4 regions of the Kitasatospora sp. NBC_01302 genome follow, and region 1 is predicted to be linked to each of the others. Evidence: riboswitches for the same ligand, from Rfam matches in the RefSeq annotation. Region 1 holds a riboswitch; each other region holds the start of a gene.
The links. A riboswitch is a leader RNA that binds a small molecule or an ion and turns the genes downstream of it on or off. The one in region 1 is predicted to bind cyclic di-AMP.
Positions count from the first base shown of each region.

Region 2: it holds a riboswitch for cyclic di-AMP, as region 1 does, so the genes downstream of both, OG294_RS29325 (C40 family peptidase) here and OG294_RS06115 (LysM peptidoglycan-binding domain-containing protein) in region 1, are expected to answer to the same signal.
Region 3: it holds a riboswitch for cyclic di-AMP, as region 1 does, so the genes downstream of both, OG294_RS08760 (glycoside hydrolase family 16 protein) here and OG294_RS06115 (LysM peptidoglycan-binding domain-containing protein) in region 1, are expected to answer to the same signal.
Region 4: it holds a riboswitch for cyclic di-AMP, as region 1 does, so the genes downstream of both, OG294_RS22050 (M23 family metallopeptidase) here and OG294_RS06115 (LysM peptidoglycan-binding domain-containing protein) in region 1, are expected to answer to the same signal.

Region 1 is NZ_CP108404.1:1,360,040-1,362,229, reverse strand. It holds gene OG294_RS06115 (LysM peptidoglycan-binding domain-containing protein) at 11-817, opposite strand; cyclic di-AMP (ydaO/yuaA leader) riboswitch at 823-948, opposite strand; gene OG294_RS06110 (serine hydrolase domain-containing protein) at 1,280-2,190, opposite strand, start outside.
Region 2 is NZ_CP108404.1:6,674,398-6,676,587, forward strand. It holds gene OG294_RS29320 (C40 family peptidase) at 1-487, shown strand, start outside; cyclic di-AMP (ydaO/yuaA leader) riboswitch at 775-925, shown strand; gene OG294_RS29325 (C40 family peptidase) at 929-2,080, shown strand.
Region 3 is NZ_CP108404.1:2,158,439-2,160,628, forward strand. It holds gene OG294_RS08760 (glycoside hydrolase family 16 protein) at 1-1,151, opposite strand, end outside; cyclic di-AMP (ydaO/yuaA leader) riboswitch at 1,155-1,286, opposite strand; gene OG294_RS08765 (ribonuclease domain-containing protein) at 1,590-1,982, shown strand; gene OG294_RS08770 (helix-turn-helix transcriptional regulator) at 2,072-2,190, opposite strand, start outside.
Region 4 is NZ_CP108404.1:5,073,142-5,075,331, reverse strand. It holds gene OG294_RS22050 (M23 family metallopeptidase) at 1-807, opposite strand, end outside; cyclic di-AMP (ydaO/yuaA leader) riboswitch at 819-994, opposite strand; gene OG294_RS22045 (YiaA/YiaB family inner membrane protein) at 1,191-1,481, shown strand; gene OG294_RS22040 (alpha/beta fold hydrolase) at 1,595-2,190, shown strand, end outside.

The DNA.
Region 1 (2,190 bases):
ACCGGGGTGATCAGTACGCCTGGTGGGCCTGCCAGAAGACCCAGGCCTGGTTCGGGCTGCCGTAGGTCTGGTTCATGTACTGCAGCGCCCACTTGATCTGGGTGGCGGGGTTGGTCGCCCAGTCCGAGCCGGCCGAGGCCATCTTGTTGCCGGGCAGGGCCTGCGGCAGGCCGTAGGCACCGGAGCTCGGGTTGGTGGCGGTGACGTTCCAGCCGCTCTCGTGGGTGATGATCTGGTCGAACGACGCCAGCTGGTCGGCCGGGACGATCGAGGCGGCGAGCGCCTGCAGCGAGGCGACGCTGGCGTTGGCGCTCAGCGCCGGGGTGGCCGGAGCGGCCGCGGCAGCCGGAGCGGCGGGGGCAGCCGGAGCCGGGGCGGCGGCCGGAGCCTGGGCCGGGGCGGGGGTCTGCGCCGGGGCCTGGGCCTGGGCGTCGCCGAGCGCGAGGTGCTGGCCGGGGTAGATCACGTCCGGACCGTTGACGAGCACCGACTTGTTCAGGTCGTAGAGCTTCTGCCAGCCGCCCTGCACGTTGTGGCTGGTGGCGATCTTGGACAGCCAGTCGCCGTCCTGCACGGTGTAGCCGGCGGGCGCCTGGGCGACCGGGGCGGCGGCCTGGGAGGCGGCGGCCGGAGCGGCGGCGGCCGCCTGGTGCTGTGCGGCGTGGCCGTGCGAACCGGAGTGGATCGGCGTGGCGCTGGCGCCACCGGCGGTGATCATGGGCAGACCGGCGCCGGCGCCGACGATGACGGCGGTGGCGATCGCGCGCTTGATGGCGGCGCGGCTGGGCAGGCTGGGGCGACCGTTGACGGACAGCATGAAAAGCGTTTCCTCTCCCACGCCTGCGAGGTGAGCTGTCGGATTCGGGCTGGAGTTGCCCGGCCGCGCAATGCGCGGCTTCACCCCAAGCCCCGCCCGGAGCCGTGCTCCAGGTGGGGCGACTTACCTTGGGTCCCCCGCCCCTGCCGTGGTGCTTCAGTGCACAGTGCCCGTTCCATCCGGCGGCAGGATTCGGCGTTCCGGGGAGCGGGGTTCGTGTGGAGACGAACGGCATGCACCGTAGACAGGTCGAAGGTCCCATCTCAAGCCAGGAGGCGCTGTCGCAGGGCAATGTGAGGTGTCTCATGCCGAAGCTGGAGGGGCGATAACGATTCGCATCGTTATCGCCCCGTGATATGAATTTCCGTCAGCCAGCGCCACGTCAGCCAGCGCCACGTCAGCCAGTCAGCCAGTCAGCCCGCCAGCGCCGCGTCAGCCGACGCCGAGCCCGCCAGCGCCGCGTCAGCCCGCGTGCCACCCCTGCGGGTCGACGTCGCCGGGCACCACCGCGGCCGGCTGGTAGGCGCCGCGGGTCAGCACGAAGCCCGCCACGTCGAGGTGGCTGACCGAGCCGTCCTCGGCGCGCACCACGCGCAGCGGCTCGCCCGCGTAGTAGCCGTCGAGCCCGACCCAGCTGCCGTCCGGCTCGGGCAGGAAGCGGGAGGTGCGGGCGGGGCCGCTCAGCGCGGTGAGCTCCAGGGCCCGGTCCGCCCGCAGGTGCAGGGCCAGCGCGGTGGGTCCCCAGTACCAGGGGCCGGTCAGCGCGAGCAGGTCGGGATCGGCGTCGGTGAACGGGCGCCAGGCGGTGGGCAGCAGCGGTTCGCGCTCGGCGACGATCCGGATCAGGTCGGGGGCCACGGTCCCGAGCCCGGAGCCGGCGGTGACATTGGTGAGGGTGATCGCCGCCACGTCGTCCTCGGGGCTGAACCACAGGCCGGCCAGGAAGCCGGGCATCGAGCCGCCGTGGCCGACCAGCAGCCGCCCGTCCTGCCGGGACAGCTGCAGGCCCAGTCCGAAGCAGGAGGTCCAGTCGTCACGGTCCGGGCCGGCGGCGGGGCGGCGCATCTCGGCCAGCGTGGCGGGGGCCAGGACCTTCTCCGCGCCGCCCGGGAGCGTGCCGGCCAGGAAGGAGGCCCAGCGGGCGAGGTCGGCGGCGGTGGACCAGAGCTGCCCGGCCGGCGCCATCAGGCCGGTGTCGGTGAGCGGCTCGGGGAGCATCACGTCCGCCCACGGGTGCACGGCGAACCCGCCCGCGTGCGGGGCCTGCGGCAGCAGCGTGGTGCGGGTCAGGCCGAGCGGATCGAGCACCTCCTGGCGCAGCACCTCGCCCCACGGCAGCCGGCGCACCTTGGCCACCAGCGCGCCGAGCAGCG
Region 2 (2,190 bases), 5.3 Mb from region 1:
GAGCAAGCTGGCCGCGGCGCAGAAGCTGCTCAACTCGCTGAGCGCCTCGGACCGCGCCACGCTGCAGGCCGCCGACCGCGCCTCGCGCAGCAGCGCCCGCACCGACCTCGGCTCGCTCGACCTCCCGGCGGCCGGCGGCTACGCCGGCCAGGCGGTGCAGGCGGCGCTCAGCCGGCTCGGTGACTCCTACGTCTGGGGCGCCACCGGCTCCACCACCTTCGACTGCTCGGGCCTGATGCAGTGGGCCTACGCGCAGGCCGGCGTCTCGCTGCCGCGCACCTCGCAGGAGCAGGCCACGGTGGGCACCGCGGTGCCGAGCCTGTCCCAGGCGCAGCCGGGCGACCTGATCATCTTCGGCGGCGACCGGCACCACGTGGGCATGTACATCGGCAACGGCAAGATGGTGCACGCGCCGCACACCGGTGACGTGGTGCGGATCGCCGACCCGACCACGATGGGCGAGTCCTTCATCATCCGCCGGGTCTGACCCGCCGTCGCCCCGGCGCGCGCCGACCGCCGCTGAGCCCCCGTCACCCGTGCGGTGTGACGGGGGCCACCTGTTCGTATCCGGCATGATCACGCGCGGGTGATCTCCATAGCACCCAGAGTCAAAGTTAGGCGTTTTTTCTGACAAGGATTTGAACGGATCACAGAGTTGTTACTAGGGTCGCTCATCAGACCACCGCGATGGTGATCACCCGACCCGGGTGGCAGCGGGGGTTACCGCCGAGTCTGGAAAGCAGCACGGGCAGTTGACTGCCCGACGGGGACCCCCTCACCGGGGAGCTGCGGACCGGAGCCGGGGAACCACGTTCCTCGGGGTGAATCGGCGCCAGGTCGGCCGTCAGGCCGGTGAGGCGTCGTAGGGCATCTCTTCCAGCCCGAACCCGTCAGCTCACCCGGTAGGCGGTCGGAGGAAGAAGGATTCGTGGCGTCCCATCGTCGTCCCAAGCCCGTCGGCCGTACTCGCGCGTCGATCCTGACCGCTGCCGCCGCGACCGCCGTGGCGCTCTCCGCGCAGGGGGCGGCGCACGCCGACCCGGCGCCCTCGCTCGACCAGGTCAAGTCCCAGGTCGACGACCTCAACAACCAGGCGGAGCAGGCCTCCCAGCAGTACGACGGCGCGCAGGCCAAGCAGCAGACCCTGCAGAAGCAGGTCAGTGACCTGCAGGACGAGGTGGCGCGGCAGCAGGACCAGGTGACCAACCTGCAGTCCGGGCTGGCCTCGGTGGCCGCCGACCAGTACGCCAGCAACGGCATCTCGCCGACCGTGCAGCTGATGCTCTCCAGCAAGCCGGACGGTTTCCTGAGCCAGGCCAGCTCGCTCAACCAGATGAGCAGCACCGAGAGCGAGACGCTGAAGCAGCTCCAGGAGCAGCAGCGCAAGCTCGACCAGGACAAGTCCGAGGCGCAGGGCAAGCTCGCCGAGCTGGATGCCACCACGCAGCAGCTGAAGACCGCCAAGGACGCCGTCCAGGCCAAGCTGAAGCAGGCTCAGGACCTGCTCAACACGCTGACCGAGCAGCAGCGCCAGGCGATGGCCGCGGCCGAGGCCAAGGCTGCCGCCGACGCCAAGGCGGCGGCCGACCAGGCCGCCGCGCATGCCAAGGCCGCCGCCGCCGCCAAGGCCCAGACCGACGCGCAGACCGCCTCGCGCGGCTCCTCCCGCACCGACCTGGGGAGCACCGGCTCCACCACGGCCGCCCCCAGCACGCCGAGTGCCGGCAGCTCGGCCGCGCAGGCCGCGATCGCCGCCGCCGTCAGCAAGCTGGGTTCGCCGTACGTCTACGGTGCCGCCGGGCCGAGCTCCTTCGACTGCTCGGGCCTGATGCAGTGGGCCTACGCGCAGGCCGGCGTCTCGCTGCCGCGCACCTCGCAGGACCAGGCCTCGGCCGGTACCAACGAGGGCACCAACATCGCCAACGCCCAGCCCGGCGACCTGCTGGTCTTCTACAGCGACATGCACCACGTGGGCATGTACGTCGGTGGCGGCCAGATGATCCACGCCCCGCACACCGGCGCCGTGGTCCGCTACGAGTCGGCCACGGTGATGCCGATCGCGGCGATCATCCGCCCCTGACGCACCGTCGTCCCCGAAGGCCCGGTCTCCTCCTGGAGACCGGGCCTTCGGCGTCGGACGGCCGTTCCGCTGTCCGAATTGGGATCAAATATTCGTATCGGTAGGGGTTT
Region 3 (2,190 bases), 800 kb from region 1:
CCGCTCGGGCCGGGGTGGTACTGCCCGGCGCTGATCGACAGGTTGAGGATCAGGTTGGCGGACCAGTTGGCCCCGACGCCGGTGTTGTCCGAGTAGACCTTGACCCCGTTCACGTACCAGTCGACGGAGTTGGCGCCGTAGTAGGTGCCGATGGTGACCCACTGGCCGGGCTTCACGTCGGTGGCGTCGGTCAGGTAGTCGTGCGCCGGGTTGACGTGGTTGGTCAGCTCCAGCAGGTTCGGGTTGTCCGGGTGGTACTCGAAGGAGTCGATCTCGCTGCCGCCGTTCGCCCAGGTCCACAGCGCGGGCCAGGCGCCGGGCGCGGAGGGCATCTGCACCCGGGCCTCGGCGTAGTCGCCGGTCTTCACCTTGAAGCCCTGCTGGGTGCCCTCGGTGGTGAGCAGGCCGGTGGTCCAGGCCTGCTTGCCGTTCTCCAGGGTGTGGCTGGAGGGCTGGGCGGTGAAGGTGGCCACACCGTTCGCCACCGAGACGTCGGACGGGTCGAGCCAGTCGAGCTTGTTGTCGTCCGGGTTGTGGGTGCCGTACTTGTACGCGGTGGTGGTGCTGTCGTTCCACTTGGTGGCGTCCAGCGGGCCGTTGAACTCGTCCGACCAGGTCAGCGTCTTGCCGGCGACCGGCGAGCCGCCGGTGGCGGGCGGCGTGCTCGGCGACGGCGAAGGCGCGGGCGTCGGGGCGGGGGCCGGGGTGGAGGTGGGGGTGCCGGCCGCCGAGACCGTGAGGGTCTGCGTGGTCAGGTTGTGCCAGGCACCCGCCTGGTCCTGGAAGAAGCCGAAGATCTGGTACGCACCGGCCGGGAAGCTGCGCGCGCCGGTGGTCAGCGAGAGGCCGCTCGGGCAGATCTGCTGGTTGCCGAGGTTCCCGGGGAAGTCCAGGTTGTTGCCGGCGGCGTCGCGCACCCCGACCCCCACCGTCTTCGCGGTGAAGCAGGAGGCGGCGTGCAGGGTGAGCGCGGCGGTGGTCGAGGCGCCGGCGGTGGCCGTGGCGGGGGCCAGCCGGTCCTGGGTGACCTGGGGCACGGCGGTGCCGGACGTACGGGCCCAGGCATCGGCCTGGCCGACGACGGGCACCGCGAGCAGGCCGAGCGCTCCGACGACGACGCCGAGGCGCAGCGGGGTGGAGGTGGGTATCACGGGGAGTCCTCTTGCGACGCCTACGAGGTGAGCTGTCGGGTTCGGGCCGCAAGATGGCCCGGCCACCGACGGATTCCGGTGGCGGCTTCACCCCTAGCCGGGCGTGCCTGGTGGGCCTGCGGGCGCAGGCGGGCGGGGCACGGCTGGCACTACCTGGGTCCCCCGCTCCTGCCTGGTGCGGTGCTCCGGGGCCGGCCACCGGCAGGCAGGACTCGGCGGTCCCGGGGGCTGGGCCCGCCGCTGGGTGGCGGGCGCCAGCAGGGTAGGCAGATGACATGATCATCATCAATGTCAGGCGAGTCACACCTGTCACACCAGCACCGAAAGCGACGCCATCGCATCACCTGGACCGCCATCCAGTTACATGGACATGAAAAGTCTCTTGGCGTGCTCCCAGCACCTTCCCAGACTTCCTGACGCTCCCCCAGACTGCTTGCCATGCAGACTCTTCTACGCGCGTTGAAGTCGCGTGCCGCCTCCGTGGTCACCGTGAGCATGCTCACCCTGGCCCCCACCGCCGTCTTCGCCGCCGACGCCCACGCGGACGTCAGCGGCTCGATCTGCCAGTCGGCGCTGCCGAGCCAGGCGGACGACACGCTGAACCTGATCGCCCAGGGCGGCCCGTTCCCGTACTCCGAGGACGGCGAGACCTTCCAGAACCGCGAGGGCGTGCTGCCCAGCGAGCCGAACGGCTACTACCAGGAGTACACGGTCGTCACGCCGGGTGCGCCCACCCGCGGCACGCGCAGAATCATCACCGGCGAGGACGGGTCGGACTACTACACCTCCGACCACTACGAGTCGTTCTCGCTGATCGACTTCAGCTGCTGAAACCGGCGCTGAAGCGGACCCCGAAGCGGGTCTGAGCCCGTCGAGCCCCCGTTGAGCCCCGGTCCCCGCAAGCACGCGGGGACCGGGGCTCAGCCGGTGCCGCGCCAGGCCGCCGCGGCGGCCACCCGGCTGTGCACCCGCAGCTTGGCGTAGGCGTGTTCCAGGTGCTTGTCCACGGTGCGGGTGGAGACCGCGAGACGGCGGCCGA
Region 4 (2,190 bases), 3.7 Mb from region 1:
GTGGCAGTACCAGAGCTCGGTGCCGTCCGGCAGGGTCTGGACGACCCGGTAGCCGTAGGCGCCGGACCAGCCGGCCGAGCTGACGGTGCCGCCGGCGACCGCGCCGACCGGGGTGCCGGCGGCGGCGGCGAAGTCCAGGCCGGTCCGCAGCTGGGCCCAGGGCGAACCGGACGGGGCCACGGTGTACTTGGCCAGCGGCAGGCGGGCGGTGACCGGGGCGGCCGCGGCCTCGGCCTGCGCGGCGGCGGCCTGCGCGGCAGCGGCCTGCGCGGCAGCGGCTTCCGCGGCGGACCGGGCGGCGGCGGCCTGCGCGGCGGCGTGCTCCTGCTCGGCCTGGGCGGCAGCCTGGGCGCGGGCGGTGGCCTCGGCCTGCGCCGCGGCCTCGGCCTGGGCGGCGCGCTTGGCGGCGGCCTCGTTGGCGGCCTCCAGCCGGGCGGCCTCCTCGGCGGCGGTGCGCTGGTCGGCCTGCTGCTGGATCCGGGCGGCGAGCGCGAGGCCGGGGTCGGCGGCGCCGTCGGACTGAGCCGCGGCCTGCTGGTCGGGAGCGGTGAGCGTGGTGGCGGGCGCCGGCACCGGGGTGGTGGCGGCAGCCGCGGCGGTGGCCGACAGGCCGGTGGCGCCGAGTGCGGCGGCCATCGCGGTGACGACCGTGGGGGCACTGCCCAGCCGGAGGCCGGCGGAGTTGGCACCGGCGCGCGCCTGGCGGGGCACCTTGGGCCGGGCGGTGTCCGCCGTCGCGTCGGGGTGGTCGAGCAGGCCGGTGGTGCCCGATTCCGTGTGGCTCTCCGGGGAGTGCGACAACGCCACGGGGGCGCGCTCCTTTCCTTCCCTCGCGCCTACCGGGTTAGCTGACGGGTTCGGAGCAGGAAGGTCTCCTACGGTCCGACCTGGACCGCAACGGCCCAGGACGATCCGATTCACCCCAAGGAACGGTGGTTCCCCGGCTCCCGGCCCAACCCGAAGGCCAGGTCCGTGGATTAGGCGACGGCGCACGGTGCCGTTTCGGGTACGGCGTTGCCGACCGCGCTGCGTTATCAAACGTTAATCCCAGGAGCGCGCGATTCCAAGCCGCTCCGGTCGAACGGGCACATTCCCCGGGCGTCATGCTCCCGTCATGCCGAGAACCGCCCGGGCCCGATCTGAGTAGTCGTACTCAGGTGCGCAGCACGGCAGTTGGCCATCCTTCAGGTATGACTTCCACGGTTCAACCACGGACCACGTCCGCTTATTACGTGCAGGCGATCCTCTCCTTCGCCCTCTCCGCCGGCGGCCTCGCGGTGGGTATCGCCTACCTGCCCATCAGCTCCTGGATGCGGGCTTTCCTCGCGCTCGGCCTGCTCTACGCACTGACCTCCGCGTTCACCCTCGCCAAGGTGGTCCGGGACCGCCAGGAGGCCGGCGAGATCGTCACCCGGGTCGACCAGGCCCGGCTGGAGAAGCTGCTCGCCGAGCACGATCCGTTCCGGGCCGAGGGGCTGTAGGGCCTGCCCGGCGCAGCTGTGCGGAAGGGGTTGACGGCTATGGCTATTAGCCATAGCTTTGTGGGTGTCGGCAAGCCGCCGGCACCCACCGTTCGCCAGGCCAGGAGGCCGCCATGAACGCCACCACCGCCCCGCAGACCCAGTTCCTCCAGCTCCCCGGCGGCACCATCGCCTTCGACGACACGCTCGGCGCCGACAGCCGCGGCACCTCCGGCGAGGACAGCACCCCGGTGGTGCTGCTGCCCGGCATGCTGGAGCCGCGCGCCAGCTTCCGCCACCTGCGCCCGCTGCTGCTCGCCGCGGGGCAGCGCGTGATCACCATGGACCTGCGCGGCCTCGGCGAGTCCTCGTCCGCCTGGGACGACTACTCCCCCGCCGCGATCGCCGGGGACGTCGTCGCGCTGCTGGACCACCTGGGCATCGAGCGGGCCGTCCTGGTCGGCCACTCCTACACCGGCGCCACCGTGCTCAAGGCCGCCACCACCGCCCCCGAGAAGGTGGCCGGGATCGTCCTGCTGAACGCCTTCGTCGAGCAGCCCGAGGCCGGGGCGCTGAAGCGGGCGCTGGTCCACGTGATGGGCAGCGCGGTGATCGCCTTCCCGAAGTTCTGGGGCTTCTACCTCGACAAGGTCGCCTTCCCCACCACCAAGCCCGCCGACCACGGCGAGTACATCGCCCGCCAGGTGCGGGCGGCGCGCACCCCCGGCCG